2 regions of the Flavobacterium sp. KH_035 genome follow, and region 2 is predicted to be linked to the other one. Evidence: riboswitches for the same ligand, from Rfam matches in the RefSeq annotation. Region 2 holds a riboswitch; the other holds the start of a gene.
What was found. Region 2 has a riboswitch for cobalamin ahead of AC3IS6_RS21090 (TonB-dependent receptor). Riboswitches for the same ligand answer to the same signal wherever they lie in the genome.
Positions count from the first base shown of each region.

Region 1: linked by a shared signal. The riboswitch ahead of AC3IS6_RS00475 (TonB-dependent receptor plug domain-containing protein) and the one ahead of AC3IS6_RS21090 (TonB-dependent receptor) in region 2 are both predicted to bind cobalamin.

Region 1 is NZ_CM174492.1:89,275-94,589, forward strand. It holds gene cobU (bifunctional adenosylcobinamide kinase/adenosylcobinamide-phosphate guanylyltransferase) at 1-1, shown strand, start outside; gene cobT (nicotinate-nucleotide--dimethylbenzimidazole phosphoribosyltransferase) at 143-1,822, shown strand; gene AC3IS6_RS00465 (adenosylcobinamide-GDP ribazoletransferase) at 1,880-2,665, shown strand; gene cobC (alpha-ribazole phosphatase) at 2,650-3,186, shown strand; cobalamin riboswitch at 3,254-3,456, shown strand; gene AC3IS6_RS00475 (TonB-dependent receptor plug domain-containing protein) at 3,484-5,315, shown strand, end outside.
Region 2 is NZ_CM174492.1:5,218,347-5,223,661, reverse strand. It holds gene AC3IS6_RS21095 (beta-ketoacyl-ACP synthase III) at 184-1,167, opposite strand; cobalamin riboswitch at 1,675-1,875, shown strand; gene AC3IS6_RS21090 (TonB-dependent receptor) at 1,991-4,039, shown strand; gene AC3IS6_RS21085 (YncE family protein) at 4,036-5,181, shown strand.

The sequences.
Region 1 (5,315 bases), 380 kb from region 2:
GCGATGAAAATAAATTCCAAATTTTTAAATTCCAAATTCCAACACTATACTTTATCTTTACTTAAACTTTAAAATTCTTATTTGAATTGATTTTTACAATCGATTTGGAAATTGGAATTTAAAAAATTGGAATTTAAAAATTATGAGCCATTTAGACGATATACTAAAATCACGTCGTGATACCCGCCACTTTACAAATGATGAGGTCCCTGACGAAGTGATTCAAAAAGCATTACAAGCTGGGCACTGGGCTCCATCTGTTGGATTAACCGATGCTACCCGCTATTATCTTATCAAATCGGTTGAAGTCAAAAGTGCGATTAAAGATCTTTTTTTAGAGTACAACAAAAAAGCCGAAGAGCTTACCGACAATCCCGAACAAAAGGAACACTATAAATCTTTAAAACTCGAAGCGATTGAAGAAGCACCAATCGGACTCATTATCGCTTACGACCGATCGGTATTAAACCAATTTACAATTGGAACAGTGGGCAGCAACGAAGCCGTAAAATTTAGTTCGGTTTGTGCGGCACAAAACATTTGGCTTTCCCTGACAGAACAGGGGTACGGAATGGGCTGGGTATCTATTTTGAACTATTATCAGTTTAAAAAAAATCTTGATTTACCAGAAAACATCGAGCCACTGGGCTACTTCTGTATCGGAAAACCAGCCACCAATTACGACAATCAACCTATGTTGCAGCAATTGCACTGGAAACAAAAATCAGAGGTTCCGGACTGTACAGAAATTAAAAACATCATTCAAAATCAGGTGTCGGATTTTCCTTTAAAATCTAAAGAAGAAAACAGTACAACTAGTAATTTCAGCACTCTGCTACAAGAGAAAATAGATTCTAAAACCAAACCTATTGGTGCTTTAGGGACGCTCGAGACTCTGGCTTTTCAGATGGCCACTGTTTTTGAAACTTTAAGCCCTAAAATTATAAATCCCGCTATTGTTGTTTTTGCTGCCGATCATGGTATTGCCAATCATGGGGTAAGCGCTTATCCACAAGATGTTACGAGACAGATGGTCAATAATTTTCTCGAAGGAGGTGCTGCCATTAATGTTTTCTGTAAGCAAAATGACATTCAGCTATCGATTGTAGATGCCGGTGTCAATTATGATTTCCCTACAAATGCCAATCTGATCAATGCCAAAATAGCCAAAGGGACCCAGTCCTTTTTACACCTTCCGGCAATGAGCGAAACAGAATTACAATTGTGTTTTGAAAAAGGAAAATCAATTATTGAAGCTATCGCAAAAAAAGGTTCAAACTGTGTTGGTTTTGGAGAAATGGGGATCGGAAACACCTCTACTGCCTCGGTATTAATGAGTCTTCTTACCGGATTTCCTATCGAAGAATGTGTGGGAAAAGGAACGGGTGTCGAAAATGAAAAATTACTTCAAAAACAAAACCTACTCCAAAAAACCATTGAAAACTACACTGGCCCTGCAGAATTAAACCAACAACTGGCCTATTTTGGCGGTTTTGAAATCATGCAGATTGCCAGCGGAATGTTAACCGCTTTTGAGAACAATATGCTCATTCTGGTCGATGGTTTTATTTGTAGTACAGCCTTTTTGGTTGCTTCAAAAATAAATCCCAACATTCATAAAAATGCTGTTTTCTGTCATTGCTCCGCCGAAAAAGCACATCAGAAATTATTGAATTATTTAGACGCGAAACCAATTTTAAATCTGGATTTGCGTTTAGGCGAAGGTACAGGCTGCGCGATTGCTTTTCCTATTATCAAATCGGCTGAAGTTTTTCTGAATGAAATGGCCAGTTTTGAAAGCGCAGGAGTCAGTAGAAAATAGTTTTCAGTCTCAGTTTTCAGTTTTATCCTTTAATTTTGTCCTAATCAATTCTCTTAAATGAAAAAAGAACTCCATATTTTCTTTACCTGTTTAATGTTTTACACCAGAATGCCCTGTCCTAAAAACATCAATCACGATCCGGATTATTTAAACAAGGCAACACGCTATTTTCCTTTTATAGGTTGGATTGTGGGAAGCATTTCCTTCTTGGCTTTCTACCTTTCTTCGCTTTTTTTATCTACGGAGACTGCTGTTCTTTTAGCAATTGTCGCGTCGATACTCACAACCGGAGCTTTCCATGAAGATGGTTTTGCTGATGTTTGTGATGGTTTCGGTGGTGGCTGGACCAAAGAAAAAATCCTGCTTATTATGAAAGACAGCGCAATAGGCGCCTACGGAGCAATTGGTTTGGTTCTGCTTTTTTTACTGAAATTCAAACTACTTTCTGAATCCGTTACTCTTTTCACTAATAACATTTTTCTAATTTTCCTTTTGTTTATTTCTGCTCATTCTTTAAGTCGTCTGGCAGCAATATCTATCATTTTTACTCATGAATATTCTCGTGATGATGCGACAAGTAAAAGCAAACCTATAGCCAAAAAACACAGTTGGAAAGAAATTACAGGTTCCTTTTTCTTCGGATTAATTCCTTTATTCCTGCTTTCTTATTTTCAGTATAAATTCCTTTTAGCTCTAGTTCCGGTATTTATTATGCGTTACTTCTTAGCCCGCTATTTCCAAAAATGGATTGATGGTTATACAGGTGACTGTCTGGGAGCCACGCAACAGGTTTGTGAAGTGATCTATTATTTAAGTATTCTTTGCATATGGAAGTTTATCTAGTTCGCCATACCGAAACCACTTGCGAAAAAGGAATCTGCTACGGCCAGTCTGATGTAGATCTGGCAGTTCCGTTTGAAACTATTTTTGAAGAAATTGTTTCGCAATTGCCCTCAGAAGCCTTACTTTATTCAAGTCCATTAAAACGTTGTGTCACGCTAGCCGAATACATTCAGCATAAGACAAACTCTATTTCCTTTATTAAAGACAAGCAGCTGATGGAAATGAATTTTGGCGATTGGGAATTGAAAAACTGGGACGCTATTCCTTCGGAGCAACTTAATCCATGGATGGGAGATTTTGTTACCACACAGGTACCAAATGGCGAGTCGTTTACAGAACTTCATAAAAGAGTCGGTACCTTTTTAAGAGAACACATTTTAAACCACAAAAACACTCCTGTAGTAATTGTCTCTCATGCTGGTGTAATCAGAAGTATTTTATGCCATCGGTCTGCATTGCCTCTGAAAGATGCCTTTAACAATAAAGTAGCCTTCGGACAGGTTATTAAAATAGAGTATTAAATTACGATTTGTTTAGAATTCCTTCTAAAAACTAAAACAAATTTGAAAATTCAATAATTTTAACTTTATCTTTGCACAAAATTAAGGTTGTGTTCATTCATACACATTAAAAGGGAATCAAGTAATAAATCTTGAGCTGTACCCGCAACTGTAAGCTTTGTTCTGAAAAGAATGCTTGTTGTTAACTACAAAACCACTGCTCGCTTTGGCGAATGGGAAGGTAAACAACAAGACGCAAGCCAGGAGACCTGCCTTTGTAACCAATATCGAGCTCTCGGGAAAAAGAGTGTAGAAATTATGGCTTTAAAAAAACTTTTTGTCTTTTACTTATTGTGCTTGTGTCAGATTATCTCGGCGCAAAGTGATTCTATTACCAAACTTAAAACTGTTGTCGTTTCCGACGCCAATCTTAAAAAATACTCCAGTTCGCAATCGGTTTTAAAACTAAACGATTCTGTTATTGGCAAGAATGAGGCTTTACTGACTGATTTATTAAACTTTAATTCGACTATTTATTTTAAAGAATACGGTCGTGGAATGCTTTCTACCGTGGCCTTTAGAGGTACTACATCATCGCAAACAGCAGTAATCTGGAACGGAATCAACATTAACTCTCAAATGAATGGAAGTACCGATTTTAATACCATTCCCAGCTCCGATTATAATTCTATCAGTGTAAAAGCAGGAGGAGGAAGTGTTATTTATGGGAGTGGAGCGGTTGGAGGAACGGTGCATTTAAATAACGATCTGGCCTTTTATAATCGATTTGAGAATACTTTAAAACTGGATTACGGAAGTTTTAATACGATTGGAATTAATTATAAAACCAATATTTCAAACGAAAAATGGAGCGCTCAAATTGGTTTTTCTAAAAACAGTTCAACAAACGATTACAAGTATCTGAATCAATACAACTGGAAAGGCGAACAGCGCTGGAATCAAAACGGCCAATACGATGTTATATCGCTAAATGCAAATGCAGGTTATAAAATTGATGCCAAAAACAGTTTAAAATTATATACCCAAACTTCAAATACAGACCGAAATACTTCACTGGTTTCTGAATCTGAAACGAAAAGCAAATATGTTAATGGTTTTAATCGAAACTTATTAGAGTATGATGGCGATTTTGGCAGATTCAAAACCAATTTTAAAACGGCCTATATTTTCGAAAACTATAAATATTATGCCGACAATTCGAGCAATATTTATACCTACGGAAAAACAGAAAGCTTAACTACAAAAGCGGATCTGGGATATCAATTGCTAAAATCCATACAACTAAATGGTATTCTGGACTACAACCGAACCAAAGGATACGGAAGTGGTTTTGGAGATAATGTGAGAGAAATAAGCTCTGCGGCTTTACTTGTAAAACAAGATGCTTCCCCTAATTGGAAAAACGAATTTGGGGTTCGCAAAGAATTTACAGACAATTATAAATCTCCTGTGCTATTTTCAGCAGGTTCTTCTTATCAGTTTGGAAAACTGTATAATTTGAAATTGAATGTGTCCCGAAATTTCAGAATCCCAACTTTTAATGATTTGTATTGGGAAGAAGGCGGAAATCGTGATTTAAAACCGGAGAGTTCTTATCAGGCAGAAATTGGAAATATTTTTACCGTTCAGAACTTTTCTTTGACTCAGACTTTTTATTACATCAAAATAAAAGATCTGTTGCAATGGGTTCCCGGAAATAATGGTATCTGGAGGCCGCAAAACACAGACAAAGTGAACAGTTATGGAGCAGAAACCTTATTGAGCTGGAAAAAGAGTTTTGGCAAAAACAACCTGACTGCTAATGCAACTTATGCGTATACAGTTTCAGAAAATGTCGAAACCAAAAAACAATTGTTTTTTGTCCCTTTTCATAAAGTTACTGCTGCCGTTGCCTACTCCAGAAACAACATTTCAGCCCATTATCAATTTCTCTATAATGGCTTTGTATACACACAGGCAGACAACGATCCCGAAAAAATCGTATCGGCTTATACGGTTTCAAACGTTGGCCTAGATTACGATTTTAAACTTTTATCTTCTTTCAGGGTAGGTATTCAGGTGCTGAATGTGTGGAATACATTTTATCAAAGTCTGGAACACCGACCAATGCCGGGAAGAAATTACAACCT
Region 2 (5,315 bases):
CCAGAACAGATACAGTTGCCTGCGAAAGAATAATGGTTTGGATTTTATATTTAATCTGAATTTCAAACAAAAAAACAATCAGCACAAAATGTACTGATTGTTTTTTTGTTTGAAATCGATTTTGAACTTATGACAGGTGACACCTCATCATAAGGATATAGTGTAATGTTTTTTATATAATATTTACCATTTGATGTACATACTGCCCCATGAGAATCCTGCTCCAAAAGCTGTAATAACAATGTTATCTCCTTTTTTAAAATCTTTTTTGAAATCCCAAAGACATAGCGGAATAGTTGCTGCTGTAGTGTTACCGTATTTTTGAATATTTACTTTAAATTTTTCAATACCAATACCAATTTCTTCACTTACTGCCTGAATGATTCTTAAGTTAGCCTGATGTGGGATTACCCAGTCTATCATATCCGGAGTCAATGAAGCTTTTTCCATTAGCTCTTTAGACGTGCCGCTCATGTTTCTAACAGCATGTTTAAAAACAGTTCTTCCTTCCTGATGTACAAAGTGCTGTTTGTTTTGGATTGTTTCTTCAGTGGTCGATAAAAGAGAACCTCCGGCACGTACAGAAAGGAATTCAGCACCTGTTCCGTCCGTTCTGAAAATGTTCTGTTGTATACCGTGTCCTTCAGTATTGGGCTGTAAAAGTACGGCGCCTGCGCCATCACCAAATAAAATACAGCTGTTTCGATCTTCATAGTTCACGATCGAACTCATTTTATCGGCACCCACCACGATAACATTTTTGTATCTGCCGCTTTCAATAAAACTTGCGCCTACCGAAAGAGCGTACAAAAAGCCACTGCAGGCAGCATTAAGGTCAAATCCCCAGGCATTTTTCAGGCCTGCTTTTTCGCATACCAAACTGGCAGCGGGAGTAAGAATATGATCGGGTGTTGAAGTAGCCAGTATAAGACAATCAACATCCAGCGGATTTATACCATAGTTTTCTACTAAATCTTTAATGGCGAAAGAAGCCATATCTGAGGTCGCCAGTGATGGGTCGTCTAGTATTCGTCTTTCTTTTATGCCTGTTCGTGAAGTGATCCACTCATCTGTAGTATCTATTCTTTTTTCTAAATCTGTATTGCTTAAAACCGTTTCCGGTACATATCCTCCAATAGCAATAATGGAAGCTTTTGTTGTATTCATTGATTTTTTTGTTTCTCTTTTAGTGTTTTTTTTATTTTGACTTTCGGCCCAAAACCTTTCTCCAGTCCATTTTACAAGAGTTTTTCGAAGAATATGTAGTACGAGGGGCATCTTCAATTACAGGGGCGCAATTTAACAATTATAAAGATGCAAAAATCTCGGAATTTGTTAATTTACTTTTAATATTTCTGTTTCACTTCATTATTAATAAAATCAAATGCATTTTTAGACGATTTTATTTCAGTTATTCAATCTCTTAAGAAATAAACCAATCTGAGTTTTTAATTTGTGGTATAATTGAATTTTATAATCTGATAATTAGTGATTTAACAAGATTTATTTTGTTCAGATTACTTTCTTCTTAAAGTTTACGAGACTATAAGTTTTCTGATAATAGTGTACAAGATCTGAAAAGCTTTTCTTTAGTTAATTATTGAGATATAGTCTCATTTATTGTCAAAACTGTAATAAGATTAAATAATTCGTGTTTTTATAAAGATAACTCTATCTTTACGGCCAGATTTTGGTCTATTTTTTCTTGAGAGAAAATAGTTAAAAGGGAATCAGGTGTAAATCCTGAACAGACCCGCTACTGTAAGTTCTATATAAGTCTTTAAACGTTACTAATGCCATTGTCCGCCGCGGCGGATGAGAAGGTTGTTTAAAGATGGAACAAGTCAGGAGACCTGCCATAGTCACATAGTTTAAGACTTTCGTGGAATAAAGTTGAAGAACAATAAACAGACCTGTTATTTTGTAACAGGACTCTATCTTATTGCTTTTTTGATTAATACACCTCGGAGTTTATTTAATCAAATCAGTGATGTGTAATACCAGAAAAATACTTTTATTCCTTATTCTATTATTTGTTCCTATTGTACTTCGTTCTCAAACTACTAAGGACAGTTTGCGGGTTTTGAAAGAAGTATTGCTAAAAGCAAAACCGTATCAGGAAGTAATTCCCGTACAAAGCCTTTCAGGAACACTACTCGAAAATTTAGCCAGTCACAATGTTGCCGATGCGCTTCGTTATTTTGCCGGAGTACAGATCAAGGATTATGGAGGTTTGGGCGGACTCAAAACGGTCGATGTACGAAATATGGGTACCCATCATGTGGGCGTTTTTTACGACGGAATTCAGTTGGGAAATGCTCAAAACGGAGTTACAGATTTGGGAAAATATTCCCTGGATGATATGGAATCGCTCACCATGTATAATGGTCAGAAGAGTGAAATATTTCAGTCAGCTAAAGACTTTGCAGCAGCTTCTACTATTTATCTGCGTACCAAGCGTCCTGTTTTTGAGCATAATAAAAAAAACAACCTATTGCTGCGCTATAAAACCATGTCTATCAATTACAATGATTTTTCTTTTAGATGGGAACAAAAATTAAGTGATAAAATAAGTCTGAGCGCGAGTTCTGAATACATAAAATCTAACGGAGAATACAAATTCAGATACAAAAGAAATAATCTTGACGGAACTGTGGCTTACGATACCTCAGCCGTCAGGCACAATAGCGATATAGAAGCATTTCGTTTTGAGTCTGGTCTGTACGGGAAAATGAAGAACGGTACCTGGGATGCCAAAGTGTATTATTATGGTTCCGAAAGAGGAGCACCAGGAGCTATTGTAGAAAATAAATTTTCGGATGGTTTTAGACAGTACGACAAGAATTTTTTTGCACAGGGTACTTTTATAAAAGACCTTAGCGAAAGATATAAATTTCAGGCTAAGGCAAAATATGCCTATGATTATACCCATTATGTAGCCAGAGATACCACTAATGTGCTGGGAGAAATAGTTACCGAAGGCGCTCAATCTGACGATAGTTATTACCAACAGGAATATTATTTTTCAGCAGTTAATCTGTACAAGATTCTACCCACCTGGGACGTTTCGTTGTCGACTGATTTTCAGTATAACCGGCTTAATGCGACCAGAAAAGGGATAAAGACCCTGTTCTCTTATCCGGAGCGCTACACCGCTTTGTTCTCGTTGGCAAGTTCTTACCGACTGGATGGCTTTAAAGTTTTGGGAAGCGTTGTGGGAACACACGTGCAGGAAGAAGTGCGTTACAATGCCAAAGCTCCTGATAAAACAGAATTTACTCCGGCCATATTTTTGGGTTATACACCCTTTAAAGACTACGATTTTAATGTAAGAGCTTTTGCGAAACGTATGTTCCGAATGCCCACTTTTAATGATTTGTATTATACGATGGTCGGTTCCAGTACCTTAAGACCCGAATACATGAATCAGTACGATGTTGGATTTACCTACAACATACCATTTGAAAGCGGTTTATTAGACCAGTTTTCTCTTCAGGTCGATGGCTACTACACCAATACCAAAGATAAAATAATAGCAGCCCCAACTGGAAATTTATTCCGCTGGATGATGACGAATATTGGACAGGTGAAAGGAAAAGGAATCGAATCGGTTGTTAACATGAAAATGCATGTTAGCAATGTAAATCTGACCGCCCATTTGAGCTATACTTATTCGGAGAGTAGGGATTATACTAAGTTTGCCGGTTTAGAATTGTCGTCTTATGGAGATCAGATTCCTTACACCCCATGGCATAGCGGATCCGGAATTCTAAATGCGGATTATAAGTCATGGAATTTTAACTACAGTTTTATCTATGTTGGAAAACGATACAACGGAAATGTAAATAACATTAGAATTAATGAGGTGCAACCCTGGTATACACACGATTTATCCGTTCAGAAAATGTTTTCATTTCAGGGTCATGAAATAAAAGGGGCAATCGAATTAAACAATGCCCTCAACCAGCAGTACGAAGTAATTTACAACTATCCGATGCCGGGCCGTACACTAAAATTTATAATCAGTATTGCGTTATGAAAAAGAGAACTACCCAATTCCTGCTTACTTTATTTGTAGCCCTTCTTTTGGTTTCCTGCAGGGAAGAAGAAACTGTTTTTCCGTCCTCAGATAAAAGCGTAGCCGCGCCCAGAGGTGATGGCAACATAGAAGGATTCTATCTTTTGAACGAAGGCAATATGGGAATGAACCGTGCCAGTATTGATGTATTCAATTACAGAACTGGAAATTATACCACCGATATTTACTCAGAACGCAACCCAACAGTAGTAAAAGAACTGGGTGACGTAGGGAACGATATTAAAATTTATGGGAATAAAGTGTACGCGGTAATCAACTGTTCCAATAAAGTGGAGGTGATTGACAAATGGTCCGCAAAACGAATCAAAAAAATAGACATTCCGAATTGTCGGTATGTCACTTTTTACAAAAACAAAGCCTACGTAAGTTCGTATTCAGGTCCCGTTGCCATTGATCCAAATGCCGAAATTGGATTTGTAGCAGAAATAGATACGACTTCATTAGAAATAAAACGCAAAGTGACCGTTGGTTATCAGCCGGAACAAATGGTGGTACATAACGGAAAATTGTATGTAGCCAATTCAGGAGGTTACCGAGTGCCTAATTATGACAGAACTGTATCGGTAATCGATCTTGAAACTTTTACCGAAATAAAAAAAATAGATGTGGGGATCAATCTCCACAGCATGCAGGTAGACAGCAGGGGAGATATCTACGTAAGTTCCAGAGGCGATTATTACAACACTCCTTCTAATCTTTTTGTGATCGATACAAAAACAGACGAGAAGAAAATGCAGCTTGATATTCCGGTTTCGGCAACATGTCTCGTCGATGATTTGCTTTATTACTACAGTGTCTCATGGAGTTATCTCACCAATAGCAATAAAGTTTCCTATGGAATATTAGATACAAAGACCAAAAAAGTCATAAATAATAAAATCATTACGGATGGTACCGACAAACAGATCATGATTCCTTATGGCTTGCAGGTAAATCCCGAAACAAAAGAAATATATGTCACCGATGCCCAAAATTATGTGGTAACAGGTTATATCTACTGTTTTACTCCCGAAGGAAAATTAAAATGGAAGACTACAGCCGGAAATATTCCTGCTCATATTGCTTTTATAACTAAAAAGTGAAGAGTGAAGAGTGAGGAGTGAGGAGTAAAGAGTGAGGAGTAAAGAGTAAAGAGTAAAGAGTAAAGAGTGAAGAGTAAAGAGTAAAGAGTGAAGAGTAAAGAGTAAAGAGTAAAGAGTAAAGAGTGAAGAATTAG